Prochlorococcus marinus XMU1419: one gene and its partner. The protein of the gene in region 1 interacts with the protein of each later gene in a pairwise test. Links are inferred from orthologs where the notes say so. Each region holds a gene or a part of one and is shown in the gene's direction. Other genes may lie near its edges.

Region 1 (12,528 bases):
AATGAGAAGAGAATTATATTTATCACATATATCTCTTAAGCTTTTAAAAAATATTTTACTTCCAGGAATTACGCCACCTTCTCCTTGTATTGGTTCAATTAAAACACCTGAAATTTTTTGATTATTATTTTCACACTCTTCAAATAATTTTTTTACTGAATCAAAATTGTTAAATTTAAAAAATTTGAACCCTTGAATCAATGGTTCGAAGCCTTTTTGATATTTGGGCTGTCCAGTAGCACTCAATGCTGCCAGCGTCCTTCCGTGAAAGCTGGATTCTGCTGCGAGAATAAATGATTCTTTACCCTTATTTATTGTATTACCATATTTTTTAATTAATTTAATTGCTGATTCATTTGCCTCCGCACCACTGTTGCAGAAGAAGACACTTTTGGCACAGCTCATATTCGTTAAAGTTCTGCTTAATTGTTCTTGTTCTTCAATGTTGTAGAGATTAGAAATGTGCTGGATCTTTCTTAGTTGAGTTGATAGCCTTCTTCTTAAAACCCTATCGCTATGTCCAAGACTACAAGTTGCTATACCAGCGACTGCATCAAGATACTTTTTACCTTTTTCGTCCCATAGCCAACAACCTTTTCCTTTTTTGAAAGATATGTCAAATCTACTATAAGTATTCATCAAAGTGGGAGCGGTCGGACTTGAACCGACATACCCGAAGGTGCCGCATTTTGAGTGCGGTGCGTCTACCAATTCCACCACGCTCCCAAGGCTTTTGCAAAAATGAACTTTTTTATTATAACAAAAATCAACTTATTGACTATTGTTTTGGTCAAGTAACAGTGATCAAGATACGTTTGTTAATAGCTAATCTTTTCCTTAAAAACATATAATTATATTTATTGAATTTGCTGATAATAAATAAAATTTAAATGCATATCTTAACATATATGATACAATTATGTAGCAAATATCAAATTAAAGACCTAGTTTGGAGAACAAAGCTTCATATTCAGTAATATTATGTTAGAGTAAAAGAAAAAATTATGACTAAAGTCAAAGTAAAAAAATTATCTTTTAAATTTATACCTTACCTATTTGTCGCCATTACTATTTTGACAGCATTTGGATCAAATAACGGAACCTGGGCATGAATCAATTTAATTTTGAAGGTTTGAATAAAATATGGTCTAACCGTTTTTTAGTATTATTATTATTATTTTTAGGTTGTATTTCACTCATTAATATTGCTTACATTTAGATATTTAATAATTTACATACTTTTTTCAACTTAGGCAGCTTTACATCGAGGAATATCTGCAGGGTCCGAACTAGTCTTAAATTCCTTATTAGTAACAGTTTTTTTGTTAAGATTTCTTGTTATTTTTATCCCCAATATTTTTAGTTTTGTTTCAAAATTTTCATAACCTCTATCTAAATGCTCTAAACCATAAATCCTGCTACTACCTTTTGCTGTTATCCCAGCAATTATTAATGCAGCTGATGACCTTAAATCCGAGGCAATCAAATCCATTCCCTTTATTGTTTTTACACCTTTGATAAAAGCTACGTTTTTGTCTAACTTTATATTTGCTCCCATTTTATTAAGTAAATGAACATGATTCATTCTGTTTTCAAAAATTGTTTCAGTTATTTTTGATTCACCATTAGCTATTGTCATTAGAGCTGTAAATGGTGCCTGTAAATCAGTTGGAAAACCTGGAAAAGGAGCAGTATTTATATTTACTGCCTTAAGCTCTCTAGGATTTATTGTGATTGAATTACCTTTAATGGTAATTTTACTCCCGCTCTTTCGAAGCTTATTAGTGACAGCTTCAAGATGATTAGGAATCACAGGAGATATTGTTATTGAGGAGGATGTTGCCGCAGCAGCTATTAAAAAAGTTCCAGCTTCTATTCGATCTGGGATTACTTTATGAATACAACCACCAAGTTTATTAACACCATCAATTATTATTTTTTCTTTACCAGAGTCATAGATTTTTGCACCCATTTTATTAAGCATTTGGCATAAATCTTGTACCTCAGGTTCTCTTGCAGCATTTTCAATGGTCGTTCTTCCTTCTGCTAATGATGCTGCCATTATTAAAGTTTCAGTTGCACCTACGCTTGGACATTTTAGTTTGATATGAGTACCAATTAATCTACTTTTCTTGCTCTTTATGTTTGCTTTGACAATTCCTTTTTCAATAAGAATTTCCGCTCCTAATGCTTTAAGCCCGTCAATATGCTCATCAATTGGCCTTGAACCAATATTGCACCCACCAGGCATAGGAACTTTAGCCTCTCCAAATTTGCTTAATAGTGGACCGATACAAAAGAAACTAGCCCTTAATCCATTAACAAGCTCATTTGGAAGTTCTTTAATGGAGATGTTTTTTGAATCTATCTCCAAAGTATTGTTTTTTTCTTTTAAATTAACGCCTAAATTCTTGAGAATATTACCCATCTTTTCAATATCAGTAAGATGAGGAACATTCTGAAGAACTATTTTTTCATTAGTTAGTAATGATGCAGCCAGTAAAACTAAGGCCGAATTCTTCGCACCACTTATTTCAACGAACCCATTTAATTTGCCTTGGCCAACAATCTTTAAATTTTGTGATTTAAGATATGACTTCTTTTTGCTTACGCAAATCATTAAGAATTAATTTATTAGATTCATGATGACAAACGAAAATTAGTAAGTCCACCCTATGTAACGTCTTGAATATTAATTAAAAGTGAAAATGTATTTTTTGATTTTTTGGGAAATAAAAATTTAATAAATAATTGATCAAAATATTTATGTAACTAAAATATAGTTGATAATAAATTTTCAAATTACTCATAGAAAATACTTTTTTAAAAATAACTAGTAAAAACAATAATCTAGTTAAAAGATTTAGATCATTTAAGAGCGGTTCTTATAGCAAAGACAAAGATCTTTTTTGTATAGAGGGGACTCATCTTGTTGAGGAATTGTTGAAGTCTGGAAATTCCCCCAGCAAAATTTTAGTTACTGAAAAATGGTTAAAAAAGAACCAAAAACTTAGTTCAAAGTTTGATCAATCATTAATAAATTTGGTATCAGAAGAGGTTTTAGCTTCTGCGATTACAACAGTTAATCCAGATGGCATCGCAGCATTAGTAGAAATTTCATCGATACCTAATTATCAATTCAATTGTCAAGATGATTTTGTTCTAGTACTCGATAGGATTCAAGATCCTGGGAATATGGGTAATCTTTTTAGAACTGCTTTAGCTGCTGGAGTTAATGCAATTTTTTTGGCTGGAGGTGCACACCCATTAAGCCAAAAGGTGTTAAGAGCATCCACTGGTGCAGTCTTTCACCTCCCATTTCAAAGATATGAGGGTACTGAAGAAGAAATAATAAATTCTTTATTAAAATCTTTATCTGAATTATCGAATTTAGGATTTAAGATTTTTTCTACTAGTAGTTATAGTAAAAGTTCAAAAAAAACTTCAAAACCCTACTGGGAAATTGATTGGACTAAATCTACGGTCTTAATCTTGGGTAATGAGGGGCAAGGTATTCATAAAAAAATTCAAGAAGCTTTTAATGAAACAATTACAATTCCGCATAGTGAGCTTGTAGAATCATTGAACGTGGCTTGCGTTGCAGTTCCGTTATTACTAGAACGAAAAAGAGCCGCATACACCTCTAATATGTATATAAAGTGACTGATTCAAGTTTTGATTTTGATTTAATCGTTATAGGAGCAGGATATGGAGGTTTTGATGCCGCCAAACATGCTGCTGGTAAAGGACTGAAAGTTGCAATAGTAGAATCTTCTGATATGGGCGGCACTTGTGTTAACAAGGGTTGTGTGCCTTCAAAAGCTCTTTTGGCTGCGAGCGGAAAAGTCAGAGAAATAGCTGATTATGAACATTTAGCTAAATTTGGTATTCATGCTTCCCCAGTAAGATTTGAGAGGTCAAAAATTGCAGATCATGCAAATAATTTAGTTTTAAATGTTAGAGAAAATTTAACAAAAACTCTCAAAAGGAGTGGAGTTGAAATTATTTTGGGCATTGGCAGAATTGAAGGAAAGCAAAAAGTTGGTGTAAGGGATAAAAACGGTATTGATAAAATTTTCACATGTAAGAATATTGTTATAGCAACTGGTTCTTCTCCTTTTGTTCCCCGTGGAATAACTTTGGATAATAGGACCGTATTTACTAGTGATGACGCGGTCAAACTTGAATGGCTTCCAAGATGGATAGCTATTATTGGAAGCGGATATATAGGATTAGAATTTGCTGATGTTTACACGGCGCTAGGTTGTGAAGTTACCATGATCGAAGCTTTGGAAAGTATTATGCCAACATTTGATCCAGACATTACAAAAATTGCCAAGAAGAATCTTATTCAATCCAGAGATATAGATACAAAATCAAATGTCTTTGCGACAAAAATAACACCTGGCTGTCCTGTAAAAATAGAACTGACAGATGCAAAATCTAAAGAAGTTGTAGAAACTTTAGAAGTTGACGCTGTTCTAGTCGCAACTGGCAGAAGTCCCAATAGTGATAAATTAAATCTTGAGTCGCTTGGGATTGAAACAGTAAAAGGCTTCATTCCTATCGATGATCAAATGAGAGTTAAAAATGGTGATGAAATAATACCTAATATTTGGGCTGTTGGAGATGTGACAGGTAAACTAATGCTTGCTCACACAGCCGCGGCCCAAGGGACTATTGCTGTTGATAATATTTGCGGTGGTAACGTCGAAATTAACTATAAAAGTATCCCCGCGGCAACCTTTACTCACCCTGAGATAAGTTCAGTTGGACTCTCTGAGGCTGAAGCTAAAGAGATATCGGCAAAAGAAAATTTCCCTTTGGGAGTTGTCAAAAGTTTCTTTAAGGCTAATTCAAAAGCATTGGCGGAATTGGAGAGTGATGGATTGCTCAAGTTGATTTTCAATAAGGATAATGGGAAAGTATTAGGTGCTCATATTTTTGGTTTACATGCAGCTGATTTAATTCAAGAAATTTCAAACGCTATTTCAAGGAACCAAGATGTAATTGAATTATCCAAAGAAGTTCATACTCATCCCACTCTTAGTGAAGTAGTTGAGGTAGCTTATAAACAAGCGGCTTCTCAAATAAATAATATTTAAAATTCATGGAGATAAGACGCAGGCCACCAAATCCTACAGTAAGGGTAGAAAATTTAGAATATGCCGTACCTCATAGAGAAGCACAAGCAAAAAATATTCTGGAAGAAATTGTATGGCACAAGGAAATTGAAATTAAGAATTTTAAAAAAATAGTCTCTTTAGAAGATCTCATCAAAAAGATTGAAAACCTTCCCTTCCCCAAAGATTTTTATAAAAATATCTTGGAGTCAAAAATAAAACCAGGAGTAATTGCTGAAATAAAAAAAGCTAGTCCGAGTAAAGGTGTTATTAGAAAAGATTTTAACCCTGAAGACATAGCAATTTGTTATGAAAAATTAGGTGCATCATGTATCTCAGTACTTACCGATAAAAGGTTTTTTCAAGGTAGTTATGAAATACTCGAAACTGTAAGGAAATCAACTAATCTCCCTCTTCTCTGCAAAGATTTTATTATTTCTGCTTATCAGATTTATAAAGCAAGGGTATCTGGTGCTGATGCAATATTATTAATCGCTGCGATTTTAAGTGATGACGATTTAATTTATTTAAAGAAAATAGCTGATAATTTAAAGATGAGTGTTCTTGTTGAAGTCCATGATTCTAATGAATTAGAAAGGATACTAAAGTTAAAATCTTTTAATTTGATTGGAATAAATAATAGAGATTTAAAGACTTTTAAAACGGATTTAAAAACATCAATAGAATTGATGCATACATATGCAGATATATTTTTAAAACAAAATATTATTCCCATAAGTGAATCTGGAATTAATTGTGCCGAAGATTTAGAATCGCTTAGATCTATTGGAATCAAGGGAGTACTAATTGGTGAAACTTTTATGAGAGAAACTGATATTGAACTATCGTTTAAGAAATTATTTAACTCAATTAAATATTGACTTCAAATCGTGCTATAAAATTGAATAGACAGAGTTGTATTGAATATATATGCAGGCTGTAATTTTAACAGGTATAGTTGCAGGATTTGTGCACGTGGTTAGTGGCGCTGATCATCTAATTGCAATGGTACCAGCAGCGATTAATAATCCCCAAAAAGCACTTAAAAATAGTTTTTCGTGGGGCTTGGGACACTCTTCAGGTGTCCTCTTGTTAGCTTTTCTGGCGATTTTTATTAAGGACATTACGCCATTCAATAAATTTTCTAATGTGGCCGAATTCCTAGTTGGAATTTCTCTTCTAATTGTTGGAGTATTTGCTATAAAAAATTCTTTTCAATTAAGTATCCACTCGCATTCCCATAAGCATGAGAATGGAATTGCCCATCGTCACTTTCACTTTCATGTTAAGGAACAAAAAAATAATAATAAGCACTCACATGCTTTGACTGGTTTAGGCTTGCTACACGGTATAGCTGGAGGTTCACATTTTCTTGCAGTTCTTCCTGCTTTAGCACTACCTTTAACAAGCGCTTGCTTATATTTGATTTCATATTTGATTGGTTCACTAATAAGTATGAATCTTTTTACATGTTTAATATCTTTTACCACCTTTAAAGCAAGTCAAAAATTTATTAAAAGATTAATAGCTGTAGCAGGAGGGCTTTCCTTTTCTTTAGGATTATTTTGGATTCAAAGAAGTGCTTCCGTTCTTTTGAATTAAAAAATTCTTTAATTTAGGAATAATTAATTTAGAGGTGACAATCCCAATTATTTTTTCGTTATTGATTAATCCAAATTTTTTACTATCTTCGCTCAATTCAATATTGTCGCCAATAACCTCAACATTATTTTGATTTACTGAATTTATCCTTTTTATTAGGATTTTATTTTTAAGTGGATGATAAAAAATAACTATTTGTCGTTTTTTAAGTATTGATTTATTCTTTTTATATTTTTTAAAAAATACAATATCACCTTCTTTTAGGTAAGGTAACATCGATTCGCCACTAATAATGGCAGTTATTCTTAAACCTAAAAAAAATAAAATAAAATCAAAAAAACTTTTGAAAATAATTCTGATTAACTAGCTTTTACAAAAGCGTCTGATCTTCCCTTTGAAGCCCAGAAAATATTATGTATCTTTTCTACATAACTCATAAGTTCTTCAGCTTGAGCCAAATCAATATTGACTTTGCATGCACTACATAATTTGGCTGCCTTCCAAATGGTTTCATGCAAGTCTGGATATGTTTCTAAGTGTACTGGTTTAAAGTAATCTGTCCACAAAATTAGAAGTTCTTTCTTTGTTTCTTTTGCTTGCTCTTCTTTAACCGCGACAAATCTAGAAAATGTATTACTGTATGCAGCCCACTCTGCTGAATCAGTGCTAGAAGGGGCTTCTAATGCAATAAGTTTTTTTGTCATTGATAAAACTGCTTCAGCTGCAACTCTGGTAGATGCTGGGTCGTACACACCACAAGGACCATCACAGTGAGCATGGACTGTCATTGGGGATTTTTTATCTAGAAAAAAATTAGTGAATTTACTTAACATTTCAAATATTTGATGTTGTATATATATTACTTGGAGATTTACTAAATTGAAAAGTCTTAGATATTTTTCTTACTTTATTTAATTGACTTTTAATAATTCAACCTCAAATATTAAAGTCGCATTAGCAGGTATTACATTTCCTGCTCCTCTTGATCCGTATCCAAGTTCTGGGGGTATTGTTAATTTTCTTTTACCTCCAACTTTCATGCCTGCAACACCTTCGTCCCAACCTTTTATTACTCGTCCAGCACCCAAGGGAAAGCTGAATGGAGCTCTTCCGATACTGGTATCAAATTGTGTCCCGTCTTCTAGAGTTCCTGTGTAATTTACAGTTACTGTTTGCCCAGCACTAGCTTCATCTCCTTCCCCATTTACGATATCTGCAATAATTAAACCACTTTCTGTAGTCCTTGAATTATTGTCTGATGGTGTTTCTTCTGCCATAGCGAAAAGTATAGGATTTGGATCTGATGGGTCTAGTTCAAATAAGTTATTATTTGAGACATTTGATAATTTTGCAACAGGTGTTTTTTGAACTGACTGAGTTTCTGATTCGGCAGCATTAACAACTTGTGGTGAATTAAATTGACTGAAAAGAGTTAATGAAACGCAAAAAACAAAAACTGCAAAACTAATAAAGACTTCTTTCACTTAAATTTTAAAAGTCACTAAAACTAATCTTACAGAATGAAGGTACAATAAATGGGTGATTATAAATTTAATTTCGTAATTTTAGATTGTTAATCCCGACACAGATTAAAAGCTTAAGACAATATTTTTACCCTTGTTTAGGTGGAATTTTAGGAGGAATTTCTGTTTCAACTCACTTTTGGCTGATTTTTATGCCGATATCTTTATTTATTTTATGGAAGGGAAGTGAAAGGAAAATAGCAAATTTTTGGTGGGGTTTTTTCTTCGTTTTGATAAGTCATTCATGGTTATATGATCTTCATCCATTGACATGGCTTGGTTTTTCATGGCTTGCAAGTTTAATAGTCGCCATTTCTATATTATTATTTTGCGCTTTTTTGGGTGGGATATTAGTTTATTTATGGGGATTATTAGTAGAAATTATTCTCTGGAAAGAGGATGTTTTTAAAATGAAAATATTACCTTTAACAGTAAAAGTATTTTTTTTATCTTTGACTTGGGGAATTGGTGAATTGATACTTTCTCAAACACCTTTTTTTTGGATAGGTTTAGGAGAGAGTCTTATACCAGGTGATATTTATCTTGCTGGTTTGGCAAGATGGATTGGCGCAAGTGGTTTATGCGTATTACAAATATTAATTGGATTTTGGATATTTTTTAGTCACGGTAGATGGAAAAGAAAACTTCACTTTAAAAAAATATCTCTTTTAGGACTTTTGGTTATTATTTCCTTACATTTATTTGGAGGTTTAACAACTCCAACAAAAAGAAATTTTGAATATCCAGTAGTTATTTGGCAAACTAATATACCAACAAGAGAAAAATTAAAAATAAATGATGAATTTATTAAAGAAAAGCAATCCATAGCTCAAAAATATGCTTTATCAAACAAAGCAAAACTTCTTGTTGCACCTGAAGGAACTTTATCTAACAACTTTTATTTATCTAAAGGCATAAAGGTTAATACCTTGGCTGGAGGTTTCAGAAATTCTAATAATGAGTTAAGAAGTTCTTTACTCGGATTTCAAATTGGAGATAAATCTTTTACCTCATTTATAGATAAAAATAGACTTGTTCCAATAGGTGAAAAAATACCTAAATTTCTAGATAATTTTTCAACAGGATTATCTGCAGTAGGAGGAATTCATCCAGGCTCTAATTCAAGATTTTTTGATCCTAAATTTACCCCCCCATTAGCAGTAGCGATCTGTTACGAAATTAGTGATGGTCTGAAAATAAGAAATGCTATTAATAGCGGAGCAAAACTAATAATAACTGCAGCAAATTTAGATCCTTATCCAGCTAAGCTTTATAATCAATTTCTATCTTTGGCTAGATTAAGAAGTATTGAAAATAAGAAAAATAATTTACTTGTATCAAATACCGGCCCATCGGGTTTAGTTCAAGAGGATGGAAAAATAATTCAACTTTTAGATTTTAATGTGGAGCAAAAAAGAATAGTGTTCCCTAATTTTTCATCCGAGAAGACCTTCTATACAAAATTTGGAGATAAACCTATTTTGTTATTGTTTATATTTTTTATGGGGTTAAATTTCTTTTGGAAATTAATTAATTAATCCACCACCTAATAAAATTTCTCCCTTATAAAAAACCGCAGCTTGTCCTGGCGTTACCGAACTTTGGCTTTCTTCAAAAATTAATTTAAATGATTTTGTTGGATTATCTAAATTTTTTAAAGGAACTAAAGTTCCTTTTACTGGATTACTTCTATATCTTATTTGTGCTTCTACTTCAATCTCTTGCTTAGGTTCTTCTATTGAAACCCAGTTAACCTTACTAATTATTGCTTCTTTATTAAAGAGATCACTTTTATCTGCTACAAAAACTACGTTCTTTTTCCTGTCTAAACTTTTTACATAAAGTGGTTCCGGCCAAGCAATACCTAAACCTTTTCTTTGTCCTACCGTAAAGTGCTGTATACCAGTATGAGTACCCAGTACTTTGCCATTTATATGAATAATTTCTCCTTCTTTGGGTTCAATGTGTTTATCTATAAATGTCTGCATTGATCCATAATGCTCTACAAGACATAAATCTTGACTCTCTGGTTTTTTAGCAGTTCTTAGGCCTAATCTAAGAGCTTCTTTTCTTGTTTCTTCTTTTTTCATTTCACCAAGGGGAAATTCTAATCTGCTTAGTACTTCTTGTGAAAGGGAATAAAGAAAATAACTTTGGTCTTTATTCTCGTCGGCACCTCTGAGAAGCAGTAAGTCCTTAAATACAAAGCTCTTGAAATCAATCTTATTAATATATGATGATTTTTTTATCCTTGCGTAATGTCCGGTCGCAATATGAGTAAAGTCTTTTTTGTTTAATGCGTAATTAAGCATCTCTTCAAACTTCACATTCTTATTGCACATCGAACATGGAAGTGGAGTGAATCCTTTCTCATAGCTTTCAGTAGTTTTTTTAATTACCTCTCTTTCGAAAATTTCTCTTGAATCGATTATATGATGATGAATTCCTAAATCTTCACAAAGGCCAGCAGCATCTACTAATCCTTCAGAACAACAGGAGCCTTGTCCTTTCATAAGCCAAAGAGTAAGTCCTTCAACATTCCAGCCACTTTCGACAAGAAGAGCGGCTGAAAGTGAACTATCTACGCCCCCAGAAAGACCTACAATAATATTTTTCTTGTTCTTCGCTTTATTATTAGAAGAACAGTGCTCTAATTTTTTATCCTTTTGTGTCTTTAACATGGAAGTTTAAATTTTTGAAAAGTACTTAATTCCTTTGAACCAATTATGGATGAAATTGGATGGCCAACAATTGACTCAAAACATTTAATTGTTGATTCAAACCAAATGTTGATATTAGAGAAAGAAATGTTTTCAGATGGGATGCCCCAAGAAGCATTGATGGAAAAAGCTGGTATCAAAATTAGTAAATGGCTTTTAAAAAGGAAAAATCTACTAAAGCACGGATTAATTGTATTTATTGGTCCTGGGCATAATGGTGGGGATGGAGCTGTAATAGCTAGAGAACTCTTCTTAAAAGGGTATTTAGTTAAAATTTGGTGCCCATTCCCTATTAAAAAAACATTAACAAAGAATCACATTAACTATCTTACATCTATTGGCGTAAAAAAATTAGTAGAGCCACCTGATGCAAATGGTAGAGAACTCTGGATTGATGCGGTTTTTGGTAACAATCAAAAAAGAAAAGTTGATTATAAATTAATTAAATTGTTTAATCAGAAATTTAATAACAAATATGGAAAAGTTGTGAGCGTTGATGTCCCTACTGGATTATGTCCTAATAAAGGAAAGCCTTTTTTAGATAATGCTGTAAAGGCCGACTTCACCTTAACCATTGGTCTTTGTAAAATTGGGTTAACGCAAGATTCTGCTTTGCCTTTTACTGGAGAATTGAATCAAATTGATATTGGGATACCTACTAAAAAATTATCTAAGGTTAAAAAAAAATTTTTAAAGATTACTTATTCTGATTTAAGAAAAATTGATTTACCTACCTTACCAAAAAATTCCAACAAATATAGAAGGGGAAGAACGTTATTAATTGCTGGAAGTAAAAAATATCCTGGGGCTGCATTCTTAGTATTAAAAGGTGCAATATCCAGTGGGGCAGGTTTTGTTTCAGCGGTCCTTCCTGAGTTAGTTGCTGAATCTATTTGGCAAGTTGCCCCAGAAATTGTTTTAAAAGGAACTATGCAATCTGATCAGAATGGTAACGCATCTTTATTCAGCGCATTAAAAAATATTGACCTTAGTGCATATGAATCATTAGTTGTAGGCCCTGGCATAGGAATTGATAATGATGATTGGCAAAAATCAAAAGAATACCTCATTGATTTTAAAGGATTATTAATTTTGGATGCTGATGCACTAAACAGGATTTCAAAATCTAAATTCGGATCAAAATTCTTTTTAGAAAGAAAATTTAAAACATGGATAACACCTCACAGTAAAGAATTTATTAGGTTATTTCCAGATATTAAGTGTAATAATAATATTGAATTAGCTTTTAAAGCGGCAAAAGAATTTAATATTAGTGTTCTGTTAAAGGGTGCTAATAGTGTAATTGCTGATAGTAAAAAAGTATGGCAAATTTATGGAACCGATTCTCAGACAGCTAGGGCTGGATTGGGTGATCTTTTATCTGGATTTTTAGCTGGCAGTTCTGCGATTGATTTAACTCATAGTAGTGACATTAAAACTGAATTTTTTGCTAAATACGTACTTTTACATTCATTTGCGGCATCAATGTGTAAGAGAGGGTCAAATTCATATGCGATTGGTGATGAATTATCAAAATTAATGAGAAATAGGAAAATGAGA
Region 2 (12,576 bases), on another replicon or contig:
CCGTTCAAGAGGTTTCAATAAATAAAGTGGAGGGACTAAATGATGTTTTACAACCTTCAGAAAGTAGAGAATTCTTCATAATGAGTGAAGAAAATGAAGATGGACAATTAGCACTCTCTATTAGAAGAATTGAATATCAAAGAGCATGGGAAAGAGTTAGACAATTACAAAAAGAAGACGCCACTATCTATTCTGAAGTTTTTGCCACAAATAGAGGCGGGGCACTTGTAAGGGTAGAAGGCTTAAGAGGTTTCATACCAGGTTCTCATATTAGTGCTCGAAAAATTAAAGATGATTTAGAAGGTGAATACCTACCTTTAAAATTTCTTGAGGTTGATGAAGAGAGAAACAGATTAGTACTAAGCCATAGAAGAGCCTTGGTTGAGAAAAAAATGAATAGACTTGAGGTTGGAGAAGTTGTTATAGGTTCAGTTAAGGGTATCAAACCTTACGGAGCCTTTATAGATATTGGAGGTGTGAGTGGTCTATTACACATTTCTGAGATCAGTCATGAACATATTGAAACTCCTCATAATATTTTAAATGTAAATGATCAAATGAAAGTTATGATAATTGACCTTGATTCAGAAAGAGGGCGAATTTCATTATCTACTAAAGCACTTGAACCAGAACCTGGAGATATGCTAACCGATCCCCAAAAAGTTTTTAGTAAAGCGGAAGAAATGGCAGCTAAATACAAGCAAATGTTATTTGAACAGACTGACGATAATGAAGAAATACCCGCAGCTTCAGCTGAAACGGTCTAAATTTTTTTTATTTGTTTTGTACACTAACACCGAAATTTAAACCTAATTAATTTTTTTGTATGAGTTTTTTAAAATTTACAATAATTGATTTGTAACGATAATCTAATTTAGGATTAAATCTAATTTTAAAATTATTTGTTAATGAGTGATTTCATTTTCACTTCAGAATCTGTAACTGAAGGTCATCCTGACAAAATATGTGATCAAATTAGTGACGCTGTTTTAGATGCCTTATTGACAGAAGATCCAGAAAGCAGAGTTGCTTGCGAAACTGTTGTTAATACGGGTCTTTGTTTACTTACTGGAGAAATAACTTCAAAAGCAAAAGTCGATTACATAAAACTTGTTAGAAATGTAATTAAAGAAATTGGATATGAGGGCTATAGAGCAGGTGGTTTTGACGCAAATAGTTGTGCTGTTTTAGTAGCACTAGACGAGCAATCACCAGACATTTCACAAGGAGTAAACGACGCAGATGATGTTAACGATGATTTGAAAGATAATACCGGAGCTGGTGACCAAGGAATAATGTTCGGCTATGCCTGCGATGAGACGCCTGAATTAATGCCCTTACCTATTAGCTTGGCTCATAGATTAGCCATTCAACTTGCCAAAGTGAGGCATGAAGAAGTCCTTAATTATTTACTCCCTGATGGTAAAACCCAAGTAAGCATTGATTACGAAAACGGTTTACCAGTTTCTATTAATACGATTTTAATTTCAACTCAACATAATTCTGAGATTGATGGAATAACAAATGAAGAAGAAATTCGTCAAAGGATAAAAGAAGATTTATGGACTCATGTTGTAATTCCTGCTACTGAAGATTTAGAAATCAAACCAAACATTAGCAAAACGAGATTTCTAGTAAATCCCACCGGAAAATTTGTAGTAGGCGGGCCTCAAGGAGATGCGGGGCTCACTGGTAGAAAGATCATTGTAGATACTTATGGTGGATATGCAAGACACGGCGGAGGGGCATTTTCTGGTAAAGATCCCACAAAAGTAGATAGATCCGCGGCTTATGCAGCACGTTATGTAGCTAAAAGCATAGTTAAGGCAAAATTAGCAAAAAAAGCAGAAGTACAATTAAGTTATGCAATTGGAGTAGCAAAACCAATTTCCATTCTCGTGGAAACTTTTAATACAGGTGTTATTTCACAAGCTAATTTGACTGAGCTAATTAAAGAGCACTTTGATTTAAGACCCGCAGCAATAATAAAAGAATTTAACTTAAGAAATCTACCAAAAAAAATGGGAGGTAAATTTTTTAGAAAGACTGCATCCTATGGACATTTTGGCAGAAGAGATCTTGAGCTCCCTTGGGAAAATGTGGAAGAAAAAGCAGCCAGATTAGCAGAGGCTTCCAAAATCTTTTTATAAAATATTATTCTATGCCTGATAACTTTTATGGAGGGTTAGATTTTGGAACCAGTGGCGCAAGAATATCAATAATTAATCTTCATCAGAAATTAGTATATTCAAATTCAGTACCTTATTCATACAGCTTTAAAAATCCAAATTCTTGGATTAATTCTTGTGAGAATCTTTTGGTTAATTTACCTTTTGAAGTAAAAATTAACCTTAATAAATTGGCCATCTCCGGCACCTCAGGAACTTTAACAGCATCCAATTTAAGAGGAGAGCCGCTAGGTGAAGCAATCCCTTACGACCAAGCATGTATTGAACATGAAAACCTTCTTGAGTCCTTAGCCTCTGGAGAAGATCATCTACGGACTCCCTACAGTAGTCTTGCTAAAGCATTAAAACTAATAGATAAATATGGGACAAATATACTTTTAAGACATCAATCTGATTGGATAACTGGTTGGTTTTTAAAAGATTGGACTCATGGAGAAGAAGGTAATAATCTAAAACTTGGATGGGATCTAAAAAAAGAATCTTGGCCAAAAAGCTATCTCAATACCTCATGGCAAAAATGCCTACCTCAAATAGTAAAAAGTGGAAAAATTGTTGGACAAGTAAATTTTGATTTAGCAGAGAGATTTAACTTGAATAAGAAATTAATATTAATCTCAGGCACCACTGACTCTAATGCAAGTTTAATAGCTTCAGGTCTAGGAAAAGAAGAAGGTCTCACAGTTTTAGGAACAACAATTGTGGTTAAAAAATTTATTGATAAACCTATAAAAAAACAGGGAATTACAACCCATAGAGTAAACGGCGATTGGATATGTGGAGGAGCATCAAATGCGGGATGCGGCATCTTGTCTCAGTTCTTTTCTGATTTAGAAATAAAGGAACTCAGTCGACAAATTAATCCATCGAAAAGAACTTCTTTAGATCTTTTACCTCTTAATAGTAAAGGAGAGAGATTTCCTGTTAATAATTCTAATTTAGAGCCGATACTTGGTCCAAGACCAGTCAGTGACTCACTTTATTTACATGCATTATTTGAGGGGCTAGCTAAGATCGAATTGAAAGGGTGGGAAAAACTAGGCAAACTCACAGGTTCACTTCCAAAAAAAATTATTACTATTGGTGGAGGTTCAAAAAACCCTCAGTGGAGAAAAATAAGAGAAAAAATTATCAATATACCAATAGTTTCATGTAAAAAAACTACTTCATTTGGCACTGCCTTATTAGCGATTAATGCAAAATAATAGTTTTTAGGATATTTGATGAAGATATAAAATTTTTAATGAAAAGGGTTTCACAAACTACACATCGTAATTTAGAGTATATAGGTTAGAGCCGGGATAGCTCAGTTGGTAGAGCAGGCGACTGAAAATCGCCGTGTCCCCAGTTCAAATCTGGGTCCTGGCACCTTTAAAACCCTGTCCATGACAGGGTTTTATATTTTCTAGGCATATAGAAACTTTCTTATTTATTTAATTTTATTTTTAAAATTCAGAATTTTCAGTTTCTAGTCTGCAGACTTGACCAATAACACCCAAAATCAGTTTATCTCCATTTGGATCTTGCCAATCTGCTAAATCATTGAAATTACTATTTATTTCATCTATGGAGACATCAACGTCTCTAAATGATTTTTCAAAACAATTTATATCCATTGTATAGAGTATATCCTTAGTAATTTCACTTTTTGTTTTGGGGATAAATTTACTCAATATTCTCACGGAACCATCCTCATTTCTTTTAATACTTTGTCTATCCCATAACTGTTCTCCATATTCACTTTTGGGAACTCCAACCCATTCATGAGATAAAGCATTTGATTGTTTTATTGAGATACTCAAGGAAACAATTATGGAAAGGACTAGACCAAAGCTATTTCGAATAAATATAGAATTAAATTTATTATTGGAATTAACCATTAATACGTCTGAAATACAAAAATTTTTTATCGAGAGTAAATATAAGTTTAAAAATTTGTAAAAATTTTTATTGATTAGTATTTCTATTATAGATACAATCGAATATTAAATTGAGAATTTACTTTCAATAAATTTACTAAAAAATAATGAATAAAATACAGAAATTTCTTTCAGTAGTTTTTTTTATAGCAATATTTGTTGTATTGATTTATTTAATCCAAAATTATGGGATTGAACCCCTTAGGAACAAAATAGAAAGTATGGGGATTTGGGCTCCTTTTGGAATTTTCATACTTAGAGGAGTAAGTATTATTTTACCAGCTCTTCCAAGTTCAGCTTATTCTCTACTAGCAGGCTCATTACTAGGATTTCAAAAAGGTTACATGACAATAATCTTTTCTGATATCGTTTTTTGCCAAGCTGCTTTCTTTATCGCAAGAAATTATGGGCGAGTCCCTGTAAGGAATTTGGTAGGCCCCAAAGCGATGAAAAAAATTGAAAGTTTTAATCAAAACCAACTCGAAGAAAATTTCTTTCTAATGACAGGTTTACTTATGACTGGTCTTTTTGATTTTCTAAGCTATGCAATTGGTATTGGAGGAACCCGCTGGAAAATATTTACTCCAGCATTATTAATAAGTCTTCTAATAAGTGATTCAATATTAGTAGCTGTAGGAGCTGGTGTTAGTCAGGGAGCAGGATTATTTCTAGGAGTAGCTCTTTTGGGAATGTTTGCATTAGCTACTATTTCAGGATTAGCAAAAAATAAAATACCTAAATAACAAAACAGTTAAAAATTCTGAAATCAAAAAATAAAGATATGACATTTTTGCAAACAAAAACTATATGAATAAGAATTCATGCAAGAATAAGAATCGATTAATTTTTTAAAGCTCTTAGATGACTCCATTTAGACCAACTTCACATGATCGCCCTGGAGAACAAATATCAACCACGCCTTCTGGATTAAAAGTAACTTCTGCAAAGAGATTAATGGTGGATTCAATGGTAAGAATGATTCAAAAAGCAGAAAATCATTCCGTAGAAGATAAACTTGACGAAGAATCTAACAACAATTAATCAATTCATTGATGAAAGTATAGGAGAGTGGAAATCCATAAGAAGTTCTCATACTTTAGCTTTTCAAGAATTTGAAAACTCAACTAGTAAAATATATATAAAACATATCAATTCAAAAAATAAAAAAGTTATTGAAATTTTTAAAAATTACAAGTTAAGTTTAAACGTAGAGAGCATAGCCATTTCTATAAAATGGCAAGCTATTAGTGATTGGGAAGAAAATGATATGAATGAGGGAGATGAAACTATTTTGATATTTTTGCCCAAGGATGATAATTCAGGAATTGTTTTAAGAAATAAAGGTTATACAGAATCCTTTATTTCATCATCCAATTATTTTGTTGATGAACAAAATAACTTAAACATAAAAACGATTTATAAATCAACTGTTTCCGAAGAAAGAATTTCCTTTTTATCCACTCATATAAGATCCAGATTTTCTATAGTAAGAAACCTAGAAAATAACTCAGTAATACAGACGTCCCATACTTCAGAGATAAGGAATTTAGCTAGTTTAAAAGATTAATTATCCTTTCAAATTGAAACTCTGTTTCAGATATTAATTTGGGAAGAAAACCTTTGTTTCCACGCATATTATTAACTGTTGAATTCAAATCAGAGATTGTTGCATCTCGCATTAATTCAAAAACCCTTCTTGCATTTCTTAAAGGTACCCCAAGAGCAAGATAAGTATTTTTAAGATCCTTCAAACAACTTTTTTCTAAAACTGATTCGTCATTAGAAATTAAAAGATAAGCGACAATCCTTAGGATTATTTCTCCATCTCTTAAACAAACGGACATCTTGTTAGTTGTATTTAAAGATACTTTTGAATTAAGTGAATCTTGATTTTCGCAAATCATTGATGTTACAGCGTCTGCTGCGATTGCATGTGAATTATTGGTTATTGAGGTTATTGCATCTAATCTTGCGTTTGCACTATTAATGAATCTTTTTATATTGCTTAAATCATTTAATTTCTTATCGGCTGACAATAGTTGATTATTTTTTGAAACTGACATTCCAGAAGTAAAATTTAAAGTTAGATTTTAAGATTAGTACAAAGACAGTAAAAACAATACAATTATAAAATTAACGCAACGCTTCTTAATTAATAACTTCATTCCAAAGTGATAGTTGAAATAATTTAAATAAAAAAATTTTTTCCGCTAAGATGAGATTACTTTTTAATAAGATTTTGGATCAGCAAGATTTAAAGTTATCAAAAAAAATTATTTCTTCTTACAAAAAAAGATTAGAAAAAGAGATTTTTGAAAGAAGTATGAAATTAAGAATGCCTCAAAACAAATTTGAAGAAATAATTAATAACAATAATGAACTTATTAATTTAAAAAAAGCTTTAGAACAGCTAGAAACAGAATCTGAACCTCAAAGTAAAGTCTGACTCTTGAAAAAATCTTACAAAAGTGTCTCAAACTAACAATTTCCTTTTTAATTCTCTAAACAATGAACAACTTCAAGCAGTAAAGCATGTTTATGGACCACTTTTAGTTGTAGCAGGTGCAGGCAGCGGAAAGACAAAAGCTCTAACCCACAGAATTGCAAATCTTATTGAAAACAATTCTATAGATCCTTATAACATTCTTGCGGTAACTTTTACTAACAAAGCTGCTAAAGAAATGAAAGCAAGGTTAGAAGTTCTTCTAGCACAAGAATTAGCTTTTAATCAATTTGGGCAACCATGGTCAACTCTAAAAGAAGTTGAGCAAAATCAGCTAAGAACAAACGTTCATCAAGACAGACTTCAAAACCTTTGGATAGGTACTTTTCATTCTTTATTTTCAAGACTTCTTAGATACGATATTGAAAAATATAATGACCCAGAAGGATTAAAATGGACTAGACAATTTTCAATTTACGATGAAACAGATTCTCAAACATTAGTAAAAGAAATTATCACTCAAGATATGAATCTTGATCCCAAAAGATTTGATCCCAAAAAGATTAAAAGATTAATAAGTAATGCTAAGAATCAATGCCTTACTTCGAATGATCTTCTAGAAACAGCAGATAATAATTTTGATAAAACAGTCGCAGAAGCCTACAAGAGATATAGGATTTCGCTTTCAAAAAATAATTCTTTAGATTTTGATGATCTTCTACTTTTGCCTGTTTTCTTATTGAGGCAAAATGATGAAGTCAGAGATTACTGGCACAAAAGATTTAAACACATTCTAGTTGACGAATATCAAGATACAAATAGAACACAATATGAACTTATAAAATTAATTACTGCTGGGAATACTGAACCAAAAAAATTCTTTAATTGGGAAGATCGTTCAATTTTTGTAGTTGGGGATGCTGATCAAAGTATTTATAGTTTCAGAGCCGCTGATTTTAGAATTCTAATCGGTTTTCAAGAAGATTTTAAAACCTCACTTAATGATGATACAAAATCATCTTTAATTAAATTAGAAGATAATTATAGGTCATCTTCTAATATCCTTGATGCTGCAAACTCACTAATTGAAAATAACTCTGAAAGAATTGAGAAAGTTTTAAGGGCTACTAAAGAAAAAGGGGAGCTTTTAAAGTTACTCAGCTGTGATGATGAAATTTCTGAAGCAGAAGCAATTACCAATAAAATAAAATCGCTCAATAATTATAATCAAAACCCAATTTGGAAAAATTTTGCAATCTTATATCGAACAAGAGCTCAATCAAGGGTATTAGAGGAATCTCTTGTAAGATGGCGCATTCCATATACAATTTTCGGAGGATTGCGTTTTTACGATAGAAGAGAAATTAAAGATGCAATAGCATATTTGAAAGTTCTTGTTAATTCTGCAGATAACGTTAGTCTTTTGCGTATCATAAATGTTCCTAGAAGAGGCATTGGTAAGACTACTATTCAAAAACTTAATGAACTATCTAACAGGTTAAATATTCCATTATGGGAGGTTCTTAATGATAAGCATAGTCTTGAAGAAACAATAGGCAGATCATCAAAAGGAATTAATAAATTTACTGAAGTTATGAATGATCTAATTTGTTATCTAGAAAATTCAGGCCCTGCTCAACTACTACAACTAATCTTAGAAAAAAGTGGTTATTTAAGTGACTTGCTAGCTAGTGGGACTGAAGAATCTGAAGATAGAAGAAATAACTTACAAGAACTAATAAATGCAGCTACTCAATATGAAGAAGAAACAGAAAGTGGAGATGTAGAAGGATTTCTTTCTACAGCAGCCTTAACAACTGATAATGATACGAAGAAGAATAATCCCAACTCCGTAACTCTTATGACTCTGCACAATAGTAAGGGTTTAGAATTTCAAAATGTTTTTATCACTGGACTAGAACAAGGTCTCTTCCCAAGCCATAGATCAATAGATACTCCCTCCCTTCTTGAAGAGGAAAGAAGATTATGCTACGTAGGTATTACTAGAGCTAAAGAAAGAGTTTTCTTGAGTCATGCCAGAGAAAGAAGATTATGGGGTGGAATGCGTGAAGCAACAATTCCTTCAACATTTCTTTCAGAAATACCTGAAGATTTAATGGATGGCGAATTACCACAAACTGGTGGTGCTTCAATTAGAAGAGATTGGCATCTTGATCGTTTAACAAGAGTTGATCGAAACAATCCACATGAATTCGTTAACAACCCAATAAATGCAGTAAGGAAATTATATTCAGGACCCAGTAAAGGGAAAAGCTGGATAGTTGGAGATAAGCTAATTCACTCAAAATTTGGGAGAGGTGAAATCATACATATTTTTGGGAGTGGGGAAAAAATATCTTTAGCAGTAAAATTTGGTAATAAAGGAAGTAAAATTTTAGATCCCAGATTAGCTCCAATTCGTTATGTAAGTTAAAACTAATGAACGATATCTCTGATTATATCCACACAGAATTAATCAAAACTCCATTTAATTTATATAACCTAATTACTAAATACATAGAATCTAATAACAATATTAAAGTGGCTTTTGTTGGCGGTTATTTAAGAGATTTATTAATAAGTAAATTCCATAAAAAATCTTTTTCTAAACCTGTAGATATAGATCTTGTTATTGAAGGTTCCTCTATCTCTCTGGCAAAATTTATAAAAAGAAATGTTATAAATGTAGATTTATGTTTAATCAAGGAATTTAATTTATACAACACAGTAGAAATAAATATTAATGACTATAAAATTGATATTGCCTCTGCAAGAAAAGAGATTTATTCTTCACCAGGCTTAAATCCTAAAGTAACTAATAGTACTATTGAGGATGATCTTAAAAGAAGAGATTTCACGATAAATTCAATAGCATTCGAGGTCTCGCAAAGGAAAATCTATGATCTTTATGGAGGAATTTCAGATATAAAAAGCAAAAAATTGAACCTACTTCACAGTAAAAGCATTTCAGATGATCCAAGTAGATTAATTAGATGTGCAAAATATGCTTCAAGGTTAGATTTCAATATTTCAAAAAATTCTCTCACACAATCTCAAGAAACAGTTAGACAATGGCCATGGAAAAGTTCAGAAACTCATCAGAAAATGATTTACCCTCCTGCACTCGGCATAAGAATAAGGATGGAACTAGCTGAAATATGCAAACATGATAATTTGAATAATGTAATTTCGATAATTCATAAATGGGAAATTATCTCAATCTTAAATGAAAATATTAAAGTCGATAAAAGGTTTTTAAGAGGACTACATTGGATTCAAAAGTTGAATGGAAATTATATGCTTTACTTGTTAAAAGATTCAAAAGATTTAGAAACAGCATTTCAAAGATTTTTGATAAATAATAGTGAGATAAAAATATTAGAAGATTATTCAAATATAAAAAAGATATTAAAAACCAACCCAAAAAAATTCAATCATTTTTCGCCATCAAGTTGGACAGAATTTATTGAGGACAAAAACCTTAATGATGAGACTGTCAAATTATTAATTTGTGATGGAGGTCCATACTGGCGTAAATTGTTTAAGTGGTTATTTATTTACAAATTCATAAAATCAAAAAAAGATGGAGAAACATTAAAAAAAGAAGGATGGGATCCAGGGAAGGAAATGGGAAAGGAAATCAAAAGATTAAGATATCTGGAAATTGACAAATTAAATTGAAATTGATTACATTTTTACAACTTCTCCTACCTTGTACCATTTATCTTTAAGATAATTCTCATATTTACGATTACAACTAATCAGCAAGGGGCCGCATGTTTGAGGATCTAATAGTAATGATATTCTCTCGTTAAAAGTCTCTTTATCAAATAAATTTTCATTTAAAAAATTAATTATTCTTTTTTGCTGATTTCCTTTATAAATTTTGTCAAAAATTTCTTTATTAGATTCAAAGAAAGTACTTTTAACATCTTTTCTTATTAGATCAAATACTCCAGGATAAGCTTTAAATGCAAATAAATCTAATAAAACTTTTAATGGCTCAAGATTATTTCTTTCCCTATATAAATTAGATGATTCAACCATTTCTTTAAGATGTCCAATAAATCCATATCCAGTAATGTCAGTCGCAGCATTGACTAATGATTCTTTAAATTGATCTTGAAAAAGATAAATTTCATCAATCAAATATTGTTGACTCTTTAATAAGTTTTTAATTATTTCAGAAGAGCTACCTAGCATATTAATATTTTGCATTTGACCTGCAAGGCAAATCCCAACGCCAAGAGGTCTAGACATCATAAGAATATCTCCATCATTCATTCCAGATTTAAGCCATGGTTTTGCTCCATTTTTCAAAATGCCTTGGACAGTTAAAGAAATATCTATTCCTAAAGAATAAGGTTTATTTACTAAACTTCTTGCCTCGAAAGTATGGCCTCCAAGTAATTCACCTCCATTATCCTCAACTGTTGATTTAATACCTTGAAGGGATTGAGAAAAGAGGTAACTCTGAAATTCCCTTTCAACTTTTGGTAATGATATTAAAGCCTGCGCGGATGAAAGTTTTGCTCCGCATGCCCACAAATCTGAGCAAGCATGCAAAGTAGTAATTTTTGCATTCAGCCAAGGATCACTTACTAAAGCAGGAAATCCATCTAAACTTTGCAAGATAATATCTTTACCATTTTGATAAATCTCAACTGAATCTTCAGGGGATGAAGCAAAAGAATCTAAATTAGAATTTATTAATGATTTATTCAAAACAATCTGAGGAATTTTAGCTGCACAACCCCTGCAATCATTTAATGAAATATTTTTTCCACTAACTTTCATAATTAGCCTTTTTGATCTGAACTTCTTAATAAAGTTCAGATCAATTTTATGCTTTAAAATCCAAAAAATAAAAGAAGGGCCAAAAACAAAATTGCGATAAATAGCAAAAGCCTTTTGATGATGGCTTGGAAATATGTTAACTATTTGTAATCCGATCTTTTGAGGAAACCACTTTTTTAATGATTCTCCTTCTATATCCTTTTTTAAATTTTTGACTAATGTATTTACAGCCTTAACTGCAAAGACTCCCGATGGTGGTCTTTTTGCTGAATCTACAACAGCGCAATCACCTGCAGCAAAGTTCTCGGAAAAACTTTTCAACTGCAAATTCTGATTTGTGATTATTCTGCCATGAGAATCCGATTCTAATAATTTTTTTTGTATCCATAAAGGAGATGTATTTCCAGTACATAAAAGAATCTTTCCATAATCAAAATTAAGATTTTGAACTAAATCAATATTAGAATTCCGTAAACTCTTTAGAATTTTATTATTAATTTTTCTTGAATCACATAATAATTTTAAAGATCTACCTCTCCATCTTTTTCTCAAAGCATATGATACTTCAATTGCTGCAAGGCCACTTCCAACTATTACAAATGGAAGTTCATTAATTGAATCGAAAATATCCTCTTTTTGTATTAAATCATATGCCCTCAAAAAAGGTTTAATTGTAAAAGCATTTTGCTTTTTAACTAGTGACTCAAATTCTCTTGGAATTATTGTTTGGCTTCCATAATTAAGAACCAACTTCGAATAATTAATTGAGGGTCTGTTACTTAAAACAATTTCCTTTAAATTAAAATCAATATCCTTTACTTCTTCTTCTACAAAAGATACTTCTGCATTTTTTGCTAAAGATTTTATATCAATCAAACTCTCTTCTAAAGAAATTGATTTTGAAAGCACCGATGGAAACATCGCCGAATAAACCAAATGAGAATCTCTAGATATAATTGAAACAGGAATCTCTGGCATTAATTTCGTACACATTAACCATTTCTTAATTAAAAGAACATTTGTGTGTCCTCCTCCAATTAGTACTAGATGATTAAAAGTCATTTACATCACGATGAATAAAGAACATTTATTACCGATTGAAAAATCAAGATTAGGGATAATTGGTGGGAGTGGATTTTATTCAATGGAGCAAATAGATTATTTAAGAGAAATAGAAATCAATACTCCCTATGGTAAACCTTCTGATTCAATAAGAGTATATAGTCTTGGA

Evidence for each region.
Region 2: the proteins of lpdA (region 1) and HA151_RS01555 interact in binary tests that used the Escherichia coli proteins (3 or more experiments, as listed by UniProt). The link is inferred for Prochlorococcus marinus XMU1419 from one-to-one orthologs.

The regions. Positions count from the first base shown.
Region 1 is NZ_JAAORO010000003.1:198,365-210,892, reverse strand. What follows is about bases 2,883-5,882. They hold lpdA (dihydrolipoyl dehydrogenase), read left to right. Parts: upstream 2,883-3,659; coding sequence 3,660-5,105; downstream 5,106-5,882. Other genes in these bases: trpC (indole-3-glycerol phosphate synthase TrpC), read left to right, coding at 5,111-5,882; HA151_RS07170 (TrmH family RNA methyltransferase), read left to right, coding at 2,883-3,663. Also shown: HA151_RS07185 (aspartate aminotransferase family protein), read right to left, coding at 1-639; murA (UDP-N-acetylglucosamine 1-carboxyvinyltransferase), read right to left, coding at 1,250-2,620; more of HA151_RS07170, read left to right, coding at 2,794-2,882; more of trpC, read left to right, coding at 5,883-6,004; HA151_RS07155 (hydantoin utilization protein A), read left to right, coding at 6,054-6,725; sodX (nickel-type superoxide dismutase maturation protease), read right to left, coding at 6,684-7,076; sodN (superoxide dismutase, Ni), read right to left, coding at 7,085-7,558; HA151_RS07140 (FKBP-type peptidyl-prolyl cis-trans isomerase), read right to left, coding at 7,637-8,209; HA151_RS07135 (acyltransferase), read left to right, coding at 8,296-9,786; tRNA 2-thiouridine(34) synthase MnmA, read right to left, coding at 9,775-10,929; HA151_RS07125 (NAD(P)H-hydrate dehydratase), read left to right, coding at 10,975-12,528. UniProt on the Escherichia coli protein: Lipoamide dehydrogenase is a component of the glycine cleavage system as well as of the alpha-ketoacid dehydrogenase complexes.
Region 2 is NZ_JAAORO010000001.1:282,985-295,560, reverse strand. The notes cover bases 6,230-9,277. They hold HA151_RS01555 (UvrD-helicase domain-containing protein), read left to right. Parts: upstream 6,230-6,573; coding sequence 6,574-8,982; downstream 8,983-9,277. Other genes in these bases: HA151_RS01550 (CCA tRNA nucleotidyltransferase), read left to right, coding at 8,988-9,277; HA151_RS01560 (hypothetical protein), read left to right, coding at 6,321-6,551. Outside these bases: HA151_RS01605 (30S ribosomal protein S1), read left to right, coding at 1-767; metK (methionine adenosyltransferase), read left to right, coding at 909-2,150; HA151_RS01595 (FGGY-family carbohydrate kinase), read left to right, coding at 2,162-3,391; HA151_RS01585 (hypothetical protein), read right to left, coding at 3,632-4,066; HA151_RS01580 (TVP38/TMEM64 family protein), read left to right, coding at 4,213-4,848; HA151_RS01575 (hypothetical protein), read left to right, coding at 4,967-5,146; HA151_RS01570 (phycobiliprotein lyase), read left to right, coding at 5,121-5,672; HA151_RS01565 (R-phycoerythrin subunit beta), read right to left, coding at 5,656-6,168; more of HA151_RS01550, read left to right, coding at 9,278-10,229; selenide, water dikinase SelD, read right to left, coding at 10,236-12,407; mtnP (S-methyl-5'-thioadenosine phosphorylase), read left to right, coding at 12,418-12,576. UniProt on the Escherichia coli protein: A helicase with DNA-dependent ATPase activity. Unwinds DNA duplexes with 3'-5' polarity. Translocates on single-stranded DNA with 3'-5' polarity. Initiates unwinding more efficiently from a nicked substrate than double-stranded DNA.